3 regions of the Providencia sp. 2.29 genome follow, and region 1 is predicted to be linked to each of the others. Evidence: riboswitches for the same ligand, from Rfam matches in the RefSeq annotation. Region 1 holds a riboswitch; each other region holds the start of a gene.
The links. Region 1 has a riboswitch for thiamine pyrophosphate ahead of thiB (thiamine ABC transporter substrate binding subunit). Riboswitches for the same ligand answer to the same signal wherever they lie in the genome.
Positions count from the first base shown of each region.

Region 2: another riboswitch for thiamine pyrophosphate. It lies ahead of thiC (phosphomethylpyrimidine synthase ThiC); the one in region 1 lies ahead of thiB (thiamine ABC transporter substrate binding subunit).
Region 3: another riboswitch for thiamine pyrophosphate. It lies ahead of thiD (bifunctional hydroxymethylpyrimidine kinase/phosphomethylpyrimidine kinase); the one in region 1 lies ahead of thiB (thiamine ABC transporter substrate binding subunit).

Region 1 is NZ_CP065420.1:3,653,765-3,661,472, forward strand. It holds gene ptsP (phosphoenolpyruvate--protein phosphotransferase) at 1-1,911, opposite strand, end outside; gene rppH (RNA pyrophosphohydrolase) at 1,916-2,449, opposite strand; TPP riboswitch at 2,563-2,661, shown strand; gene thiB (thiamine ABC transporter substrate binding subunit) at 2,721-3,725, shown strand; gene thiP (thiamine/thiamine pyrophosphate ABC transporter permease ThiP) at 3,701-5,314, shown strand; gene thiQ (thiamine ABC transporter ATP-binding protein ThiQ) at 5,298-6,005, shown strand; gene I3B46_RS17265 (DNA polymerase II) at 6,059-7,708, shown strand, end outside.
Region 2 is NZ_CP065420.1:415,275-422,982, reverse strand. It holds gene I3B46_RS01825 (alkaline phosphatase family protein) at 1-182, shown strand, start outside; gene I3B46_RS01820 (ABC transporter permease) at 182-1,087, shown strand; gene I3B46_RS01815 (ABC transporter permease) at 1,074-1,892, shown strand; gene I3B46_RS01810 (ABC transporter ATP-binding protein) at 1,892-2,908, shown strand; gene I3B46_RS01805 (HAD family hydrolase) at 2,931-3,593, shown strand; TPP riboswitch at 3,622-3,733, shown strand; gene thiC (phosphomethylpyrimidine synthase ThiC) at 3,934-5,883, shown strand; gene thiE (thiamine phosphate synthase) at 5,867-6,505, shown strand; gene I3B46_RS01790 (HesA/MoeB/ThiF family protein) at 6,567-7,325, shown strand; gene thiS (sulfur carrier protein ThiS) at 7,313-7,513, shown strand; gene I3B46_RS01780 (thiazole synthase) at 7,516-7,708, shown strand, end outside.
Region 3 is NZ_CP065420.1:2,126,011-2,133,718, reverse strand. It holds gene fbaB (class I fructose-bisphosphate aldolase) at 21-1,070, shown strand; gene thiD (bifunctional hydroxymethylpyrimidine kinase/phosphomethylpyrimidine kinase) at 1,117-1,914, opposite strand; TPP riboswitch at 1,967-2,057, opposite strand; gene pagP (lipid IV(A) palmitoyltransferase PagP) at 2,332-2,907, shown strand; gene I3B46_RS09755 (GFA family protein) at 2,987-3,397, opposite strand; gene I3B46_RS09750 (amino acid permease) at 3,450-4,832, opposite strand; gene mgrB (PhoP/PhoQ regulator MgrB) at 5,029-5,139, opposite strand; gene I3B46_RS09740 (helix-turn-helix domain-containing protein) at 5,763-6,146, shown strand; gene yidA (sugar-phosphatase) at 6,409-7,224, shown strand; gene brnQ (branched-chain amino acid transport system II carrier protein) at 7,439-7,708, shown strand, end outside.

The DNA.
Region 1 (7,708 bases):
GGCAACATGCGTATTGTTGCGGTCAACTGCAAGTAAATATTGCGTCAGATCATTCGTTCCAATTGAGATAAAATCTATCCGTTTTTTTAACTCAGGAAAAAGAAACAGTAAAGACGGAACTTCAAGCATTACCCCAATTTCCGGCATAGGAACGGTTTGCCCCGTTGCTAAACTTACTTCTTCTTTTGCCCGCTTAATCAATGTGATCGCTTCATCCACCTCATTGATACTCGTGATCATCGGCAGTAATATGCGCAAGTTTTGTGTTGCAACATTTGCATGTAGCATAGCTCTAAGTTGGATTAAGAAAATTTCTGGCTGATCTAGCATCACGCGAATGCCTCGCCAACCTAAGCATGGGTTTTCTTCATTGATTGGCATATAAGGTAATTGCTTATCTGCACCAATGTCTAATGTCCTCAATACCACAGGCTTATCGGCAAATAACTGTAAAATCTCTTGGTATAACTGCTTCTGCTCATCCTCTGACGGGAAGCCATTATGAAGCATAAAAGGGAGTTCTGTGCGGTATAACCCAACACCATCAACAGCGACATTGATCTGCTGTTCATAACGGGGGCTTAAACCTGCATTCAGATGGATATGTACGCGCTCGCCATTTTTTAACTCTGATTCCTGCTCAAGTGCACCTTCAGCGAGCCGACTCAGTACATCTTCCTCTGCAATAATTTGTTTATATTCCTGAGCAACAATATTTTCAGGCTCTATGAAAATTTCACCACGATAACCATCAAGGATCAAAAAGCGGTTGTGAAGCAATGAAGGGTCAATATCCGCCCCCATTATCGCGGGGATCCCCATTGCCCGTATCAAAATAGCCGAATGAGAGTGTGTCGCGCCATCTCGCACGATAACACCTGCAAGTTGCTCTAATGGCATTTCAGCTAACAAACTCGCGCTCAATTCGTCCGCCACTAAAATAAAACGTTCAGGCCACTGATCCATTGAAGTCAAGCTGTCATCCAGATGGAATAGCAAACGCTGTCCTAACGCGCGTAGATCGGCTCCTCTTTCGCGAAGGTAGAGATCACGTAAGCGTGAAAACTGCTCAACATAGTCTTCAATAACGATTTTAACCGCCCACTCCGCCATTGAGCCTTGTTCGATTGCGGAAAATAAGCGTTTTTTTAGTTGAGGGTCATGGAGTAGATGATTGTAGAGGTCGAAAATCGCAGCACTCTCTTTTTGGGAGTTTGCAATAAAACGTTTGCTGATACGGCGGCATTCTGAGGCGGCATTTTCTATCGCAGTTATTAAACGCTGTTTTTCCGCATTTTGGTCTAAGGCACACGCCTCACAAATACTGTCGAATGATGGTTGTGAGCTATCTTGCCAGCCATATGCCATGACAATTCCCTGAGAAACTGAAATGGCTTTAATACGGCTTTGCCTATATTGACCAAACACCCCTTTGGTTTGCGCTTGCGACAATATTACGGCTAATTGCATGGATAGCGTCACCATAAAAGATTCTTCGGTTTCGCTAAAGAAACGTCGCTCACGTTGTTGAACGACTAACACCCCAAGTAATTGACGACGATATACGATAGGGACACCTAAAAAGGCTTTCAATCGCTCTTCTTTTAATTGGGGAAGGTATTTAAATTCGGGATGTTCACGGATATCTGCAAGATTCAACATCTCAGACTGGCGTCCAACCGCACCAACGACTCCCTCATCAAAACCAAGGCGAATAGCAACACCGCTAGGCTTTTTTAACCCGCGGGTTGCCATTAGGTAATAGCATTGACGTGAGTGGTCTGCCAAATAAATTGAACAAACGTCAGTCTGCATGGCATGACAAGTTTCATTGACCAAAACTTCTAACGCTCCGGTTAAACTTGTCGCCATGGCAACTTTTTCAACAATCTCACGTAGACGCGTCAACATGATATTATCTCGCTCCACGCCTACGATGAGTGAATGCAGGTCTTTGTACTGGCTTTTGTTCCTGTAATGACATGACAACAGGTGCAAATTCTTTCATAACACGGCGATACACTTCCCGTTTGAAAGAGACCACTTGCCTCACAGGGTACCAATAACTGACCCATCGCCAGCCATCAAATTCTGGCGATTTACTGCGCTGAACGTTTATATCTGCTTCATTGCATTGAAGTTGTAGTAAAAACCAACGCTGTTTCTGCCCGATACAAACAGGTTTTGTGTCCCAACGCACCAAACGCTTGGGTAATTTGTAACGCAACCAATTGCGAGTTGAAGCTAACAACCTAACATCTTTACGTTGTAGGCCAACCTCTTCGAACAATTCACGGTACATAGCCTGTTCTGGCGATTCCCCTGGGTTGATTCCTCCCTGAGGAAATTGCCATGAATGTTGACCATAGCGGCGGGCCCATAAAACCTGCCCTTGCCGATTACAAATTACAATTCCTACATTCGGGCGGTAGCCATCATCATCGATCACCAGACTACCTCAATAACCAAATTTGAAAGATAACTAATTGTTTCACACATACCCTAACTGGTAAACCTATATCAATAGAGTTTGCAGATATGAGTAAAGACACTACAATAGCGTCTATCTCAACGGGGTGCCAAACATTATTTAGGCTGAGAATTAACCCGTAGAACCTGATCCGGGCAATGCCGGCGTAGGGATTTGAGCTACCATCAACATAATTTGTTATGGTGCCCTCTCAAATCCTGTGTGCTTTCTCTCTAACGCAGGAAAAAACATGTTTAAAAAATCGCTCCTTCAGTCACTCTTTGCACTTACTGCTCTCGGTATTACCCATATAGCATGGGCAGAAAAGCCGACTTTAACCGTTTACACCTATGACTCATTTGCTGCCGAATGGGGACCTGGGCCACAAATTAAAAAAAATTTCGAAAAACAATGTCATTGTGAACTTAAGCTCGTTTCGTTAGGAGATGGTGTCGCTCTTCTCAATCGTTTACGTATGGAAGGGAAAAAAAGTAAAGCGGACATCGTGTTAGGGCTAGATAATAACTTGATAGATTCTGCCGAGAACACAGGGTTATTTGCGCCAGCAGAGATCAATACTGATGCAATGAAATTACCTATTGAGTGGAATAATTCAACTTTTATCCCGTATGACTATGGTTATTTTGCGTTTATCTATGACACAGATAAAATCAAAAACCCACCCAAAAGCATGAATGAGCTACTCAATAGTGAGCAGCCATGGAAAATTATTTACCAAGACCCTCGAACCAGCACACCCGGCTTAGGCTTAATGCTGTGGATTGAAAAACTCTATGGCGATAAATCTGCCGATGCGTGGCAAAAAATAGCGAATAAAACCCTAACAGTGACAAAAGGTTGGAGTGAGTCCTATGGCTTATTCCTCAAGGGCGAAGGTGACTTTGTACTTAGCTACACTTCATCGCCGGGTTATCAAATACTCAATGATAATAAAGATAATTATGCGGCTGCCTTATTTGATGAAGGGCACTATATGCAAGTGGAAGTTGCAGCAAGATTGAAAAATAGCTCGCAACCTGAGCTGGCAAAGCAGTTTTTACAATTTATGTTAACGCCTGAATTCCAAAATACACTCCCTACGACTAATTGGATGTATCCTGTCATTGATACACCACTCCCTGAAGTTTATAACGTCCTTCCTGTGCCTAAAAAATCACTGCAATTTAGTGCACAAGAAGTTGCCAAAGAACGTCAGTCATGGGTCCGTTTATGGCAATCCGCCGCCAGTCGTTAATTAATTTATCACTTATACCGGGGGCTTTGGCCTCTGGTTTATTAGTGTCTGTTGCACTATTGGCTTTTGGTGCACTGTGGCTTTTTTCGCCTGAAACTTCATGGAGTGAGATTTTTAGCGACCGCTACTTATGGCATGTGATCGGCTTTACTTTTTGGCAAGCCTTTTTATCAGCGCTGTTCTCTGTACTGCCAGCCATTCTCCTTGCCAGAGCGCTCTATCGACGCCGCTTCCCCGGTAGAACGCTATTTTTACGCCTCTGTGCAATGACGCTTGTTTTACCCGTCCTTGTCGCTGTTTTTGGTATTTTATCTGTTTATGGAAAAACAGGCTGGCTCTCATCACTCTTTCAGTTGGTCGGTATCGAATACCAATTCACCCCTTATGGCCTAAAGGGGATCTTACTTGCCCACATTTTCTTTAATATGCCACTTGCTACTCGTATGTTGCTGCAATCGCTCGAAAGTATATCAATAGAGCAGCGGCAAATTGCAGCACAACTCGGGCTTAATGAGTGGCAACAATTTCGTATTTTAGAGTGGCCATATTTGCGTAGACAGATGCTACCTACCGCAGCGTTAATTTTCATGCTCTGTTTTGCCAGCTTTGCAACGGTTCTTGCTCTTGGTGGTGGCCCCGCAGCAACGACGATTGAACTGGCTATTTATCAAGCTCTTAATTACGACTTTGATCCGGGGCGTGCTGCAATTTTGGCGCTCATCCAGTTATTTTTCTGTGTTGGATTAATGTTTCTCAGTCAGAAAATAAACAGTTTGTTTTCTATTGGTCATAGCCAACACAATCATTGGTATGATCCCGCAGACAATATTTTTCGCCGAGTACGAGATGCCCTTGTGATCACCGCCGCTATTTTGCTGCTGCTTCCGCCCCTGCTCGCAATTATTGCTGATGGGGTTAATGGCCGTTTGTTGGATGTTCTTAACCAATCCGCGCTTTGGCAAGCCGCTTCCACATCGCTATTTATCGCGTTATGTGCTGGCCTATTGTGTGTCTTGCTCACCATGATGCTGTTATGGAGTAGCCGCGAATTACGCTTACGCCATGCAATAAAATTAGGGCAAGCGATGGAATTAAGTGGGCTTGTGATTTTAGCCATGCCTGGCATCGTACTTGCGACTGGTTTTTTTATTCTCTTTAATGAAACGATTGGTATTCCTGAATCGCCCTATGCGTTAATCATATTGACTAATGCCCTACTTGCCATCCCTTATGCATTAAAAGTCTTAGAAAACCCAATGCGGGATCTGGCTGAACGCTACAACCCTCTTTGCCAATCACTAGCGATTGGTGGCTTCAATCGATTACGGATCATTGAATTAAAAGCGTTAAAAAAGCCCCTCGCTCAAGCTCTCGCTTTTGCTTGCGTTATTTCTATTGGTGACTTTGGGGTCGTGGCGTTATTCGGTAATGAAGATTTTCGTACTCTCCCTTATTACCTTTATCAGCAAATAGGGGCTTATCGAACAAATGACGGTGCCGTAACAGCGATGTTACTCCTTTTATTATGTTTTACTTTATTTAGCCTACTCGAACGTATATCAGGAAAAGATTATGATAAAGTTAAATAACATTGATTATCAATATGATAACCTGAATATGCAATTTGATTTCTCCATCAAAGTAGGCGAGCGCGTTGCTGTAATGGGGCCTAGCGGTGCGGGCAAAAGTACACTGCTTAGCCTTATTAGTGGCTTTCAATTTGCCAAAAGCGGCTCAATTCAGCTAGCAGGGGCTGATCATACCTTCACGCCTCCTGCCAAACGCCCAGTTTCGATGTTATTTCAGGAAAATAACCTATTTGCTCATTTAACGGTCAGACAAAACATTGGATTAGGGTTACATCCGGGGCTGCGGTTAAGCCGAGAACAAATACAACAGGTTGAATTAATTGCTACGCAAGTTAGCCTCGATGAGTTTCTTGATAGGTTACCCGCCCAATTATCAGGGGGGCAACGCCAGCGGGCTGCACTGGCTCGCTGTTTGATCCGCCAGCAGCCAATCCTCTTATTGGATGAACCTTTTTCAGCTCTCGATCCCGCCTTACGCAATGAGATGCTATTACTCCTTGATGAGATCTGCCAATCACGAGATATCACACTGGTCATGGTATCGCATAATATTGAAGATGCACTACAAATCGCCCCAAGAACGCTAGTGATTCATGAAGGTGCTGTGGCGTATGACGGCTGTACCAAAACACTGTTATCAGGTAGTAATTCAGCCTCTGAATTATTAGGCATAACAAAAAATACTGTATAAAACCCCACCCATGTCGTATAGTAGGCTTGTTAATTATTGATGCGAGCCTCTCTATGCCTCAATTTATGTCTCCTGCTGAAAAAGGCTTTATTTTAAGTCGTCATTGGAAAGACACCCGCCATGGGGTTGAGGTTAGCTATTGGCTTATCACTGATAATGGCCCTCGTAAAGTGACGGTTCCTCTGCAACAAGCCATCGCTTTTGTTCCCCTTTCATCACTACCGGCGATCAAACCTCTGCTTGATGAACAAGCAAACTTATCCTATCGCCCCGTTGAGTTATCCGATTTTCGTCGTGAAAAAGTTGCGGCTATTTATTGTCAACAATATCGCCAATTACAAAATCTGGATAAACGCTGCCAAGAACTCGGTATTGAATTGCTTGAAACGGATATTCGCCCCTGCGAGCGCTATCTTATGGAGCGTTTTATCACTGCGCCTGTATGGTTTTCACAAAATCAACAAGGTGAATACCAACTCAAACCTTGTGATAGCTATCGTCCACTGATTAAAGCTGTATCGTTAGACATAGAAACCAGCCAATACGGTGAATTATATTCAATTGGGTTATCCGGCTGCGGCGATAATGTGGTTTTTATGTTAGGGCCAGAGCAAGGCTCTGCACTCAACAATACCCATCGGCTTGTTTATGTGAATAGCCGCCCACAATTGCTTGATAAACTGAATGAATGGCTACAACAGTATGACCCCGATGCCATTATTGGCTGGAATCTCATCCAATTCGATTTAAATGTACTCCAAAAGCACGCCGAACGTTATGGCATCCCACTCCAGCTTGGTCGCCAAGGGAAAAAGCTGGAGTGGCGTGAACATGGCTTCAAACAAGGTGTATTTTTCGCTTCGGCAGAAGGTCGTTTAATTATTGATGGCATAGATGCGCTCAAAGCAGCGACATGGAACTTTCCCTCATTCAGTCTTGAGTTTGTTGCGCAAGATTTACTGGGTGAAGGGAAAGCCATTGACAGCCCTTATGACCGTATGGATGAGATCAATCGCCGTTTTCATCATGATAAGCCCGCGTTGGCTCACTACAATATTCAAGACTGCCTATTAGTCCATCGTATTTTTGAAAAAACCGATTTAATGGCTTTCTTGCAAGAACGCTCGACTGTCACTGGGCTGGCGGTAGATCGTATGGGTGGCTCCGTGGCGGCATTTTCACATTTATACATTCCCCGCCTGCATCGCTTAGGGTTTGTGGCACCAAACCTGACAGAGCAAAAGCTACAACATAATCCGGGGGGCTTTGTGATGGATTCACAGCCCGGTTTATATGACTCGGTATTAGTACTCGACTATAAAAGTTTGTACCCTTCGATTATTCGTACTTTTTTGATTGATCCTGCCGGTATGATTGAAGGGCTAGCTCACCCTGATCAGCAACATTCTGTTCGCGGTTTTCGTCAAGCTTGGTTTTCACGTAAAACACACTGTTTGCCTGATATTGTCAGCCATATATGGCAAGGCCGTGATAAAGCCAAACGAGAAGGTAATGCGCCATTATCTCAGGCACTTAAAATTATTATGAATGCCTTTGCTGGCGTCCTTGGTGCTGAAGGATGTCGTTTTTTTGATCCCCGTCTTACCGCATCCATTACCATGCGGGGTCATGAGATCATGAAAATAACCAAGCAATTAATCGAAGCCAAAGGCTATCAAGTAATTTATGGGGATACTGACTCC
Region 2 (7,708 bases), 1.3 Mb from region 1:
GCCATGGCGGTATATTACCTGAAGAGCGCACTGTTCCTCTGTTTGTTATTGGCGAGCAATTTTCACATCAAGAACAGTGTATGGTGAAGCAAACTGCGATTTGTGGCACGGTTTGCGCCTTACTCGGAATTGAATATGGCGATAAAACAGTCTGTCACACATTATTGGTAGGAGATAATTAATGGCCGACGTTAGCGTACCTTGTGAACAAGCAAACCACCAACAAGGGAAAGCCGCAATGTTAAAGAAACACTTATCACGTTTTCATTGGGGATCAGCCTTATTAACACTGCCATTTATTACATTGTTTTGCTTGTTTCAAATCGCCCCTATGATTTGGGTATTTATCAATAGCTTTATTTATGAAGAAGCTTGGTCAGTCGACAACTACCTTGATATTTTCACCAACGATTTTTATCTGCAAGCCTTTGAGAACACCCTCTGGTTATCGATTGTCTGTAGTGTCATCGGGCTATTCATTTCTGCATTAACGGCATTTTCCATCTATAAAATGCAAGGCAGAGTACGCAGTATGATGATTTCCTTCACCACAATGGCGAGTAACTTTAGCGGTGTTCCCCTTGCCTTTGCTTTTATCATCATACTTGGGGTCAATGGCGCAATTACCCTGCAATTGAAATCTTGGGGAATTATTGAGGATTTCGATATTTATAGCGCAAGTGGGTTAATGCTGCTGTATATCTACTTTCAAATTCCTCTGGGTATTTTATTGCTTTATCCTGCCTTTGATGCGTTGAAACCGGAGTGGGAAGATGCGGCTAAAACCATGGGAGCCAGTAAATTATCTTATTGGCGCAACGTTGCTATCCCCGTACTCGCTCCCGCATTACTTGGTACTTTTATTATTTTAGTTGCTAATGCCGTTGGGGCTTACGCGAGCACTTACGCCCTGATGAGTGGCAATTACAATCTAGTGACCATCCGTATTGCCAGCTTAGTCTCCGGCGACCTTTATTTAGAGCCTAATTTAGCAGCAGCATTATCCGTTTTACTAATTGCTATTCTTGGATTTATCACTGCCATCCATCATTGGCTATTAAAACGGAGTTATCATGCCAAGTCATAATCTTACCGCCAAGCCAAATGGCTCTTCCGGCCTTTGGCTACATAAATTCATTCTTATTAGCGTTGTTTTGTTATTAGCTCTACCTATTGTTGCCACTTTTATTTATTCAATTTCTACACAATGGGGAGCGACCGTTTTACCGGATGCCTTATCGATAAAATGGTATTTACAGTTATGGCAAGACCCTCGATTTCTGTATGCTTTTGGGCGGTCGCTGCTCATCTGTTTTAGTACTTTGTTGGTTAGCACACTAATCATTTTACCAATGGCATTTGCCGTGTTTTACCGCTTCCCGAAATTAAAGGGGCTGATGGATTTACTGATCATCCTGCCTTTTGCTATTCCCCCTGTGGTGTCATCGGTGGGTCTATTACAAATATTTGCTGATGAGCCATTTATGCTGGTTGGTACGCCATGGATATTAATTGGTACTTATTTCACTATCACCCTACCTTTCATGTACCGTGCACTCGCTAATAGCTTCCAAGGCATTAATTTACATGACTTAATGGATGCCGCGCATTTACTCGGAGCAAGTACCTTTAAGGCTTTCTTATTAATAGTATTACCGAATATTCGCAAAGGATTACTAGTCTCATTACTGATCTCATTTTCATTTTTGATGGGTGAGTTTGTGTTTGCCAACATTTTGGTGGGAACACGTTATGAAACATTGCAAATCTACTTATTTAATATGCGTCAAACCAGCGGTCACTTTACCTCTGCGTTGGTGATGTCTTATTTCTTATTTACCTTGTTACTCACATGGCTCGCCACGCGGATGAGCCGTTCGGGAGATGAATAATGAGTTATGTTATTGCTGAAAATTTGAGTAAATCATTTGGTCAAAATCAGGTGTTCTCTAATATTCAATTCACAATAGAAAAAGGCGAATTTATTACCCTGTTAGGGCCTAGCGGCTGTGGAAAATCGACCTTATTGCGTTGTATTGCCGGACTCGAACAACCTGATAATGGTGACCTGTATATCAATCGCCAAAACATCACGCACCAAGCAGCCCAGCAGCGAGGCGTTGGCATGGTCTTTCAAAGTTATGCGTTATTCCCGAATATGACAGTTGAAGACAATATCGCCTTCGGCCTAAAAATGCGTAAAGTCAACAGCACTGAGCGCAATAAAGCGGTTGCAGACGTTATTGAAATGGTTGAGTTGCAAGGTAAAGAGCAGCAATTTCCTCACCAGCTTTCGGGTGGACAGCGGCAACGTGTCGCCCTTGCTCGTGCATTGGTGATGAAGCCCCAAATATTGCTATTGGATGAGCCACTTTCGGCATTAGATGCGCGTATTCGTAAACATCTGCGCCAACAGATCCGTCATATCCAACGTGAGTTAAAATTGACGACCATTTTTGTTACTCATGATCAAGATGAAGCCATGATCATGTCTGATCGCATCTTTTTAATGAATAAAGGGGCGATTATCCAGAACGATACAGCTGAGAATATCTACACGCAACCAGCCAATGAGTTTGTGGCGCGTTTTATGGGCAATTACAACCTTGTGGAGGCTGACAAAGCCAATGCGCTACTCGGGCTTAATTTGCAAGGTACGCTCGCTATTCGCCCAGAATCCATCTATGTTAAAGAAGCAGGGCGACATTACGGTGAGCATATTTCACAGCCCGTCGATGCGATTATTTTAGATCATCAACTGTTAGGTAATATTATTCGTTATTCCGTCAATACCGCGGCAGGCAATATGACGGTTGATTTGTTAAATCGCTCATCTGAAAGACTATTTGAACCCGGTACACGCCTTGAGTTAATGTTTAATAAGAACGAAATTCGCGCACTACGTTAGCAAACGAGATAAAAGAGGCACAATGCAAAACAAATTGGCGGTTTTTGATTTAGATGACACCCTAATTCAGGGGGATAGCAGCGTACTGTGGACACAATACCTGTGGGATAAGCAAATTATCACCGACCCGCGTTTTGTCGAAGCCGACAAACAAATGATGGCACAATATAACTCAGGCTCCCTAGATATGGCGACTTACCTGCGTTTTAGCCTGCAATCGCTATCTGGGTTCAGCATCGAGCAAGTTGATCTCTGGTTAGATGATTTTGTTGAGAGCATGATCGTGCCACGTATATATCCCGAAGGGATCCGCACAATCGAGCAGTATCGAAAGCAAGGGATCCCGATCATTGTGATCTCTGCAACCGTTTCTTTTATTGTGAAAAAGATAGCCGAACGATTCGCTGCTGATGTCGTGATGGGAATCGACATCAAGCAGAAAAATGGCGGTTACAGCACCGAAATAGAAGGCATTGCGACTTTTAAAGCAGGCAAAGTCAAACGCCTGCTTCAGTGGATCAGCCACCAGCCAATTACCGATGCCTATATTTATTTCTATACCGATTCCGCCAATGATCTGCCCATGTGCCAATTTGCCGATGAGGTGTTTATCGTAAATGGTGACGCGCGTCTTTGCCAAGTCGCCACCGAACAACATTGGACACAATATCACTGGGAAGTTTGAATATTTTTTTTGCACCTCTTATACTAGGTCCATCTTGTCGGAGTGCCTAGTGGCGAAAGCTACGGGCTGAGACCGTTAATTCGGGATCCGCGGAACCTGATCGGGTTAATACCTGCGAAGGGAACAAGAGTAATCATTCAGCGTAACAATTTTGGTTATTTGCTTTTGCATATTTAGGCTGACAACTCATACGCAACACAGCAAACGTCAGCTAACAAAATGAACACGCAACGCCATACCATTACTCCATCCGAACTCCAGACAAGCAACTTTCTTACGATAAACCTGAGTGCTACGCCCATATACGCGTAATCGCTCGTGACAATGTCAGGAAATTGCTATGTCCCAAAATAATATTATCCCTACAAGCGATCTTTCTCCTAAAGCGGCGCCTGCAAGAACGCGCAAAGCACAACGTGATGCGGCCGAAAACTTTATCAATACGGTTTCTGGCGTATCCTTCCCTAATTCAAAACGTATCTACCTAACAGGTTCAAGAGACGATATCCAAGTGCCAATACGAGAAATCCAGCTCTCACCAACCCTCATTGGCGGCGATAAAGATAATCCTCAATTTGAAGATAATGAGCCTGTTCCTGTTTATGATACTTCAGGCCCCTATGGCGACCCAGCCGCAGAATTAAATGTTCATAAAGGATTAAAAAAGATCCGTGAAGGTTGGATCCGCGAGCGTAATGATACTGTTCCGGTTGATACCCTCAGCTCAGATTTTACGCAGCAGCGACTTGCCGACGCGGGTCTCGATCACTTACGATTTAATCATCGCCCCCACCCATTGAAAGCGATGAAGGGTCGCTGTGTAACACAGCTTCATTATGCACGCCAAGGTATTATTACCCCTGAAATGGAATTTATCGCCATTCGCGAAAATATGGGACGTGAACGTATTCGTGGTGACGTTTTAAGACAGCAGCACCCCGGACAATCATTTGGTGCAAATCTGCCTGAAAACATCACGCCGGAATTTGTCCGCCAAGAAGTTGCCGCGGGCCGTGCCATCATCCCAGCCAATATCAATCACCCTGAATCTGAGCCAATGATTATTGGTCGCAACTTCCTAGTGAAAGTGAACGCCAATATCGGTAACTCATCGGTGACTTCTTCCATTGAAGAAGAGGTTGAAAAACTGATTTGGTCTACCCGCTGGGGAGCCGATACCGTTATGGATCTGTCTACTGGTCGTTATATTCATGAAACTCGTGAGTGGATCCTACGTAACAGTCCAGTGCCAATTGGTACTGTGCCTATTTATCAAGCACTCGAAAAGGTTAATGGGGTTGCCGAAAATCTCACGTGGGAAATGTTCCGCGATACACTGCTTGAACAGGCCGAACAAGGGGTCGATTACTTTACTATCCATGCAGGTGTGCTCCTGCGCTATGTCCCTATGACGGCGAAACGTTTAACCGGTATTGTCTCCCGTGGTGGCTCGATCATGGCGAAATGGTGCCTCTCTCATCACCAAGAAAACTTCTTATATGAAAATTTCCGTGAAATTTGTGAGATTTGTGCAGCCTATGATGTATCACTGTCATTAGGTGATGGTTTACGCCCAGGGTCAATTCAAGATGCTAACGATGAAGCCCAATTTGCTGAACTGCATACCCTTGGTGAGCTTACAAAAATTGCTTGGGAATATGACGTGCAAGTGATGATTGAAGGCCCAGGACATGTGCCAATGCAGATGATCCACCGCAACATGACGGAAGAGCTTGAACATTGTCATGAAGCGCCATTTTATACCCTCGGCCCACTAACTACCGATATCGCTCCCGGTTATGACCATTTTACATCAGGTATTGGGGCAGCCATGATCGGCTGGTTTGGCTGTGCAATGCTCTGTTATGTCACCCCAAAAGAGCATTTGGGCTTACCAAATAAAGAGGATGTTAAACAAGGGCTAATCACCTATAAAATTGCGGCTCATGCTGCCGACCTCGCGAAAGGGCATCCCGGAGCACAAATTCGTGATAATGCTATGTCTAAAGCGCGTTTTGAGTTCCGCTGGGAAGATCAATTTAACCTAGCTCTCGACCCAGATACCGCACGTGCTTATCACGATGAAACCCTGCCACAAGCGTCAGGGAAAGTTGCCCATTTCTGCTCTATGTGTGGTCCTAAATTCTGCTCAATGAAAATTTCACAAGAAGTCCGTGATTATGCGGCGCAAAAGGAAGCTGGCATGGAGCAAATGTCCGAAGCTTTCCGCGCTCATGGCAGCGAGTTGTATCACAGTGCCGAGGTCGTGTCCGATGAAAAAATTGCCTAGCACTCCCTTTGCTCCCACTGAGCAACGATTGGGGCTTTATCCTGTGGTCGACTCTGTAGAATGGATTGAACGCTTGCTTAATGCAGGCGTAACGACTATCCAGCTACGTATTAAAGATAAGCATGATGATGAAGTGCGTGATGATATCCAACGAGCGATTGCTCTCGGTGAAAAGCATCATGCGCGGCTATTTATCAATGACTATTGGCGCTTAGCTATCGAGCTCGGTGCCTATGGTGTTCATCTTGGGCAAGAAGATCTGGAAACCACCGACCTATTGGCTATTCATCAAGCTGGGCTACGTTTAGGCATCTCAACTCATGATCAACATGAGCTTGCTATCGCTAAATCCGTGCGCCCTTCTTATATTGCGATGGGGCATATTTTCCCAACAGAAACCAAGAAAATGCCCTCAGCACCTCAAGGATTGGAGACACTCAAAACCATGGTAGAAGCGACTCCCGATTACCCCACGGTCGCGATTGGCGGTATCTCTATCGATAGAGTGCCAGCAGTGCTCGCAACCGGTGTTGGAAGTGTCGCCTTAGTGAGTGCAATTACCAAAGCAGATGATTGGCTAGAGGCAACAAAAACCCTTTTACGCCTCGTAGAAAATCACTGATTACCTGAATCAAACCCGCCCACACGCTCTCGTGATGGCGGGTTAATTCGAGGAGTTCATCATGTTAAATGATCATGAATTTATGCGTTATAGCCGCCAGCTACTGCTTGAAGATATCGGCCCTGAAGGACAAGGCAAACTTAAAACGAGTAAGGTACTGATTGTTGGCCTTGGTGGTTTAGGCGCACCGGCATCACTTTATTTAGCAGCCGCTGGCGTCGGTGAGTTATGGCTTGCGGATCACGACGAGCTACACCTTTCTAATCTACAGCGGCAAGTTTTATATGGCACTGAGGACATTCCTCAATCTAAAGCCAAACTTGCCGCAAAACGACTACAAGATCTTAATCCACTGATCCATACCCATGTCTTACAACAAAAGTTAGATATTCACACATTGCTTCCCTTGGTTGAGCAAGTCGATTTAGTTCTCGATTGTTGCGATAACATGGCCACTCGCCATGCCGTTAATGCGGCCTGTGTCATGGCAAATAAAACATTGGTTAGTGGCAGTGCCGTGGGGTTTGGTGGGCAGCTTATGGTGCTTGAGCCACCCTTTAATCACGGCTGTTACGCATGTTTATACCCTGACCAGACGGAGCCTCAGCGTAACTGCCGTACCGCTGGTGTACTTGGCCCTGTCGTGGGGGTCATAGGCACATTGCAAGCCTTAGAGGCCATCAAATTATTAGTCGGATTGCCTTCCTCGCTAAGCGGTAAATTGCGTTTATTTGATGGTAAACAGCAGCAATGGAATACCTTGCAACTGACACCGTCCATTCAATGTCCAATCTGCCGAGAAGAAACATGCGCCTTATAATTAACGACCAGCCAATGGAGTTTGATGCGCCATTAACCGTGTCTCAATTACTCGCTTCTCTAGAGCGCAGTACGGTCGGCACGGCTTTGGCCATCAACCAAGTGATCATTCCTCGTCATCAATGGGATTCACACCTCGTGAATGACCAAGACAATATCTTATTGTTTCAAGCTATCGCTGGAGGCTAATCATGTTAAAAATTGCCGATGTGACTTTTCAGTCACGCCTCTTTACTGGCACAGGAAAATTTGCCAATCCAACATTGATGCAAAACGCAATCACTGCATCAGGCAGTCAGCTTGTTACCATGGCGATGAAACGTATAGATTTACGTGGCAATGACGATGGCATTTTAAAGCCTTTGCAAGAGATTGGGGTAAGAC
Region 3 (7,708 bases), 1.5 Mb from region 1:
TTTGTTAAATGGAGGAAGTCATGACTGATATCGCTAAGCTGTTAGGTTCCGAAGCTTCAACTCTTTTAGACCATCGTTGCCAAACTATCCCTCGTGAAAACCTTTATCTGCCTGGCTCAGATTTTGTTGACCGTGTGATGATCGATAATAACCGCCCCAATAGTGTACTTCGTTCAATGCAGACTTTATTTAACCATGGTCGCTTAGCTGGCACCGGTTATCTGTCTATTCTTCCCGTTGACCAAGGCGTTGAACACTCAGCCGCTGCCTCATTTGCTGCCAACCCGCTCTATTTTGACCCTAAAAATATTGTCGAATTAGCGATTGAGGCTGGTTGTAACTGCGTAGCCTCTACCTATGGTGTCTTAGCTGCCGTTTCGCGCCGCTACGCGCATAAAATTCCTTTCTTAGTCAAACTGAACCATAACGAAACCCTCAGTTACCCTACTCAATACGACCAAACCTTATATGCCAGTGTTGAACAAGCGTTTGAAATGGGTGCCGTTGCGGTCGGTGCGACTATCTATTTCGGCTCTCCTGAGTCTCGTCGCCAAATTGAAGAGATTTCTGCGGCATTTGAACGAGCACATGAACTCGGCATGGTAACCGTTCTATGGGCTTATTTACGCAATTCCGCATTTAAAAAAGATGGCGTTGATTACCACGCAAGTGCCGATTTAACGGGGCAAGCAAACCATATCGCGGCAACTATTGGTGCGGATATCGTAAAACAAAAAATGGCTGAAAATAACGGCGGCTATAAAGCGATTGGCTTTGGTCACACCGATGAGCGCGTGTATACCAAACTCACAACCGATAACCCAATCGATCTTGTTCGTTATCAATTAGCGAACTGTTATATGGGTCGTGCAGGTCTTATCAACTCAGGTGGCGCTTCTGGACAAAATGATCTGAGCGAATCAGTACGCACTGCGGTTATCAATAAACGTGCAGGCGGCATGGGGCTCATCTTAGGCCGTAAAGCCTTTAAGAAATCCATGCAAGAAGGTGTGGCATTGATCAATGCCGTACAGGATGTTTACCTCAGTAAAGACGTGACTATCGCTTAATTCGCCTCGCATATGCCCTCATACGAGGGCATTTTCAATCTATTCATTACCACCATGCATGAAAATGGTGAACCGGCCCAATCCCCGACCCCACTTCTAAGCTATCAGCTTGCTCTAACGCCGCTTGTAAATAAGCTTTTGCTTCCGGAACAGTCTGTTGCCAATCCTTAAAGCGTGGCCTTAATGCAGCGAGTGCAGCAGACAATGTACATCCCGTACCGTGTGTATGACGAGTATTCACTCTTGGTGAGGTAAAACGCCATTCACCTTCTGAAGTTATTAACCAATCAGGGCTTTCACTGTCGCTAAGATGCCCCCCTTTCATCAAAACAGCTTGGCACCCCATATCCAGTAATCGATGCCCTTGACTTAACATTTGAGATTCTGTTTTGGCAGTGTGTTCACCTAATAGCGAGGCAGCTTCAGGTAAATTCGGGGTAATCAATGATACCAATGGCAACAGCTTTCGTCTCATTGCATCAACGGCATCAGGCTGTAGTAGAGGATCGCCACTTTTGGCAATCATGACCGTATCTAAAATCACATGAGGGATGTTGTACTGCTCTAAAGCCTGAGCAACGACCGCAATCACCTTCTGATTGAACAGCATGCCAATTTTAGCACTGTCAATGCGTACGTCACTGAGTACGGATTCAAGTTGTGCTGCCACGAACGTCTCAGGGAGTTCATGAACTGATTGAACACCACGGGTATTTTGCGCCACCAACGCCGTCATGACACTCGTGCCATAAGCACCAAGAGCCGAAAAGGTTTTTAAATCTGCTTGGATCCCCGCTCCACCCGATGGGTCTGTTCCCGCGATGGTTAACGCATTGATTCTCATGAAATCTCACTCCTAAGCACAACGTAAGGAGCGGTCTTATTGGAAGGTTTATCATTGACGCTTCCGACTTCCCTACGCTGGCATTATCCAGATCAGGTAATACGGGTGCTTCTCAGTCTTTATCGACGCCCCGAGCCAAAAATACTTATAGAGTATCGCATTTTTCCTTGCTACAAACCAGCCTATCCACCACTTGCTGACGCCTGTTATTCAGGAAAAACCGAATAATATTCGCATTAGTATCTAAATAATTAAGACTATTGCCAATATTAGTAAATATCAATTAATGCTGTTATATCGCACCTAGGTAATCTAAAATAATTAATGAGCACAATCATTTCGTGAGCAGTGATATTTTTGGCTCACTACCTCAATCTACAATATCCAAAACATGCATTAACCTGAGTCGGATTTACCATGAGAGTTAACAAAAAATTGCAGCAAGTTGTAGGGGCATCAGCCTTAATGATGACCACCTTCTGCTTTGCTTCATCCCCTTCTACTGATAAGGAGTCTGAGGGGCTATGGGATAAATTTACCCGAAATGTCAGTACCACTTGGGATTCAAATCAATACGATATCTATGTTCCCGTTTTAACATGGCATAACCGCTTTACTTACGATAAAGAGAAAACCGATAGTTATAACGAAACCCCATGGGGATTTGGGCTAGGTAAATATCGCTATGATGAAGACAATGACTGGCATGCACTATATGCTATGGCATTCATGGACTCTCATAATAAAGTAGAGCCAATCGCGGGCTATGCTTATCAAAAAATGTGGATCCCTGGGGAACTAGACGGTTTTAAAATGGGTGCTGGCTTCACCTTGAGTGTAACCGCGCGTGATGATTATTATTACATCCCGCTGCCACTTCCTCTTCCATTAGTTTCTATGGAGTATGACAGATTAGCACTGCAAGCAACCTATATCCCTGGAACATATAACAACGGTAACGTGCTCTTTGCTTGGTTACGTTGGCAATGGTAATACCAACCTTTTATTAAGCACCTAAAAAAATAGCCAGTCACAACGCTCTGTCACTGGCTATTTTATTGTTTAAATGAAGTTATTCAGCAACTTTCCGATAAGTTAAATACCCGATAACGCCACCACCGCCATCTTTTGGGTGATTTACGCCATCCATCACATTGACTGTCTCGAAATCAAAAGGTGAAACACCCTCTAGGCAAGCCACATTGACCCCATACTGTTCAGGGTTTGAACGTCGTTGATGAAAGGTATAAATGCCACACATTGAGCAGAAAAAGTGGGCGGCTTGGCGTGTATTGAAACGATACTCCGTCAATTTATCTTTGCCTTCGATAATTTCAATACCTGATAACGGAGCAGAGACCGCAATTGCTCCCCTCATACGACAGTAGGAGCAATTGCATCTTCTTGCGGTATTCAATCCATCGGATAGTGTGACTTTGAATTTAACGCTGCCACAGTGGCACTGAGCAAACCGTGTATCCATAGTGTCTCCTATCAATGTATTGAATAATTACACTAATTGATATGAGTGCTAATTAATTAGCTGTCGATGCCTTCTTTTTCGCCATTCCTTGTTTTTTCGCACCTGAGAATTGATAGCCAATCCACAGGACGCCTATCCATAATGGCATAATCAGTACAGAAATTCTCAAACTCTCCATCATCAAAATCACAATCAAGATCAATGCCAAGAAAGCGAGACACAAGTAGTTGCCGAACGGATACCAGATACTTTTAAACTTAGTTTCAATACCTTGCTTGTTCATTTGCGCTCTAAACTTTAAGTTAGAAATACAAATCATAATCCAGTTAATGACTAGCGTTGTCACAACTAATGACATTAAAAATACAAAGGCTTTCCCTTCCATCACAAAATTGATCAAGATACCTACCGAAGTCACAATACCTGAAACAATTAATGCCATAATAGGTACACCACCTTTATTGACTTTCGCCAGAAACTTAGGTGCATTATCTTGTTGAGCAAGGCCAAATAGCATACGGCTGGTACAGTATACGCCGCTGTTATAAACGGACAGCGCCGCTATCAACATAACCACATTTAATGCGTTGGCGACCAGAGCATCACCTAAATTATGGAAGATGATATAGAATGGGCTTGTATCGTTATCTAATTTAACCCATGGGTACAACAGCAATAAAATTAATATCGAGCCTATATAGAAAATCAAGATACGATAAACAACTTGGTTAATCGCTTTAGGAATGCTTTGTTCAGGTTTTTCAGCTTCTGCGGCGGTGATCCCGACTAACTCTAAGCCACCAAATGAAAACATAATAATAGCAAGAGCCATTAATAAACCAAGAAAATCGTTAGCAAAGAAGCCGCCATATTCCCATAGGTTAGACAGCCCAGATTCTGAACCACCTCGCCCACTAAACAGTAAATAACAACCAAAGAGGATCATCGCAACAATTGCAACCACCTTGATTAAGGCAAACCAGAACTCAGTTTCACCATAAGCGCGCACATTAATAAAGTTGACCGCATTTACAACGATAAAAAAGACGATGGCAGAAACCCAAATCGGTAAATCAGGCCACCACCCTTGCATATATTTCCCCGCGGCAGTCAGTTCCGTCATCCCAACGAGGATAAACATAAACCAATAATTCCATCCGGAGAGGAAGCCTGCAAAGCCTCCCCAATACTTAAATGCGAAGTGGCTAAATGAACCTGCAACAGGCTCTTGAACGATCATTTCCCCTAACTGGCGCATGATCAGAAAAGCAATAACCCCACATAATGCATACCCTAACAATACCGAAGGGCCTGCCATTTTGATGGTTGTTGCTATTCCAAGAAACAGCCCTGTGCCAACGGCACCTCCCAAAGCAATCAATTGGATATGCCTATTCTTTAATCCACGCTTTAGCGTTTGCTGCTCTTGCGCCATAACTTTACCCTTATCATCCTATGTACTTGCTTGTTATCTCTATTGATTGAGCTAAGCATACAAGTTTATTTGAATTTTATTATTAACACTACTGAAACACATACTCTGCCCTATCTTGAGCCTTTATCATATTAAATATTGATGTTATCTGATAAAGATGCGCAAGACGCACAGTATGGCGTATTAAAGGATAAAATCAAAACGGTAACAAGTCAGTTATTTGACATATTCCAAATATAAAATTTTCACCACCTTGGTCGCAAAGGCTATCCATGGCTAAAAGATATAAAAAAATACAGGTTATCACGATGCATACACCGATGATCAATTTGTATTTCAACAATACTCTCCCTTAAAAAAACAGCATCATAATTATTAATTATCAATAAATTACGGTAAAGCTAAGATAAACAGAATGATACTATTGGCGAATAGACTATGTTTTGATGCCAAATGTTACCTCAGCCATCAGAATAAAATTTGAGGAAAATAAGCAGTTCATGTCAATTTTCGTCTTTATGCTTATTTTTCCTACTCATTGCCAAAAATTGTGTTTAATTGGCTTTTTTTTCATCAATTTAATCGTAATACCGCACAAGCGGCCTTTGTCATGATCAAATGAAGTTGTGTATACTTCAGCTACCTTATTTAGCCCATTAGCTATTCGTGTTTATTTTTTAGCCTTACCAATAAATACTTAGCTAATCTCTAAATAAATGAAGCTGGGTAGATACGTTTATGCGAGATCGCTGTACCATGCTAAAAGGGGTATAAACTCGCCCTATGGGGTTCGGATGCAATCTGTTTTACTATTGTTTTCTATTACGTGATTGAGGAATAATGCTTTCGTTGACTCAATTCGACAAAACAGATGTATTTTGAACAAAAATCTAACACCAAAAGGTCAACGACCTCAGTAATTGAATCGAGATGCCACAAGACAACCACTTAGCACTTGTTGATGCTCTAAGCAAATGGATCGAAGAACATTTAGGTCGTGTTATCCATTTGGAAGAGCTTGCCGCCTACTCAGGCTACTCCCTCTGGCATATGCAGAAAATCTTTAAGGAAGTCACAGGGATTTCATTAGGTAAATATATTCGCCAACGTCGACTGGCGGGTGCAGTCAACCTATTAAGAAATAGCGATCAGTCTATTTTTGATATCGCCTTAGACTTTGGATTTGGCTCACAATCACATTTTACCTATATGTTTAGGAAGGAATACGGCATTACACCGTTTGATTTCAGACAAAATGTTGATATTGATTTAGATGTAAAGGAGCCACTGCATTTAACCTATAACGGTGAGTGAAGATGCCTTATTTGCGTTGAGGCCCCTCCCCCTACATCACCCAATGCCATAAGCCATTGTCACTTATGCCGTTTTATTTTCTAACTCAGTTAGGTTATCAATAAGCGGCAAAAATCATTTACTTAATCATTTTAAGATCGTGGCGAACGATAAAATGGCTCATGTTGCACCGGTTTCTCGTTATTGCTCTTTTTTAGCTAATTTACATTTTGTGTAAATAGAGTAAGGTATTTCAATAAAACATCATTAACCGGAGGCGTTGATGTCTATCAAACTGGTAGCGATTGATTTAGATGGCACTTTACTCAACTCTCAACACCAAATCACCCCTGCTGTTAAAGAGGCGGTTATTCAGGCAAAAAATAAAGGTGTCCGTGTCGTACTTGCATCTGGGCGGCCATTTTCTGGGATCTTCCCCTACCTTCAAGAACTTGGGCTAGATAATGCATCAGATTATTGCATCAGCAATAATGGTAGTGTGATACATCAAGCCAATGATGGTACCCATTTAATTGAAAACCTTCTCGATTTTGAGGATTACCAATATTTTGTTTCTCTCGCTAACGATGTTGGTGTGCATATGCATGCACTTGCACAAAACACCATGTTCACCGCCAACCGTCACATTAGCCATTACACCGTCCATGATGCTTATTTGACAAATACTCCACTCGTATATTGTCCAGCAAACGAAATGGATCCCAGTCTCAAATTTACTAAAGTGATGATGATAGACCAGCCTGAAAAGCTGAGCGTTGGGATCAGTTATATTCCTGAAGATACTTTTGAAAGTTATTCTCTCATAAAAACCAGTCCTTACTTTTTAGAAATCTCCAGTAAAACGGCAAGTAAAGGCGCAGCACTACAGCTAATTTGTGAAAAACTCGGCATTACACCTGATAAAGTCATGAGTATTGGCGATCAAAATAATGATATACAAATGCTGCAATACGCCAAATTTCCCGTCGCTATGGGAAATGCTATCGATAACGTTCGTGATATTGCAAAATTTGTCACTGCCACCAATAACGAAGACGGTGTCGCCGTTGCGCTAAATAAATTTATTAACCAACAATAATCTTTTTGGCAGTGATATTCACTGCCAATTAATCATATCTTACAGAATCAGACTACTTGTTTACCCATTCCCTTCCCTATTTCCCTACATCCAAAAGCCAAATGGATGACTAAAACCTTACTTAGCTTTCTAAATTTGATACTATCTGCCCCCTTAAAAATACTGTAATACTAAAATATTCATTGCAAAATATACATTACAAACAGGTAGTAACATGTTTTCGACTAAAGATATGGTAATTCTTGGGATGATGGTCTTCGCGCTATTTTTAGGCGCAGGAAACATTATTTTCCCTCCTATGGCAGGCTACCAATCGGGTACAGATTGGTTCAGCACATCGCTTGGCTTTATTATTACGGGTGTTATCCTGCCCTTTATGACTCTGGTTACCGTCGCCGTTAAAGGCCGTGGTGAGCGCCTGTCTGTGGATTTACCTAAGTGGGTTGCTGTCATTTTTTGGGTGGCGCTATACTTAATTGTAGGT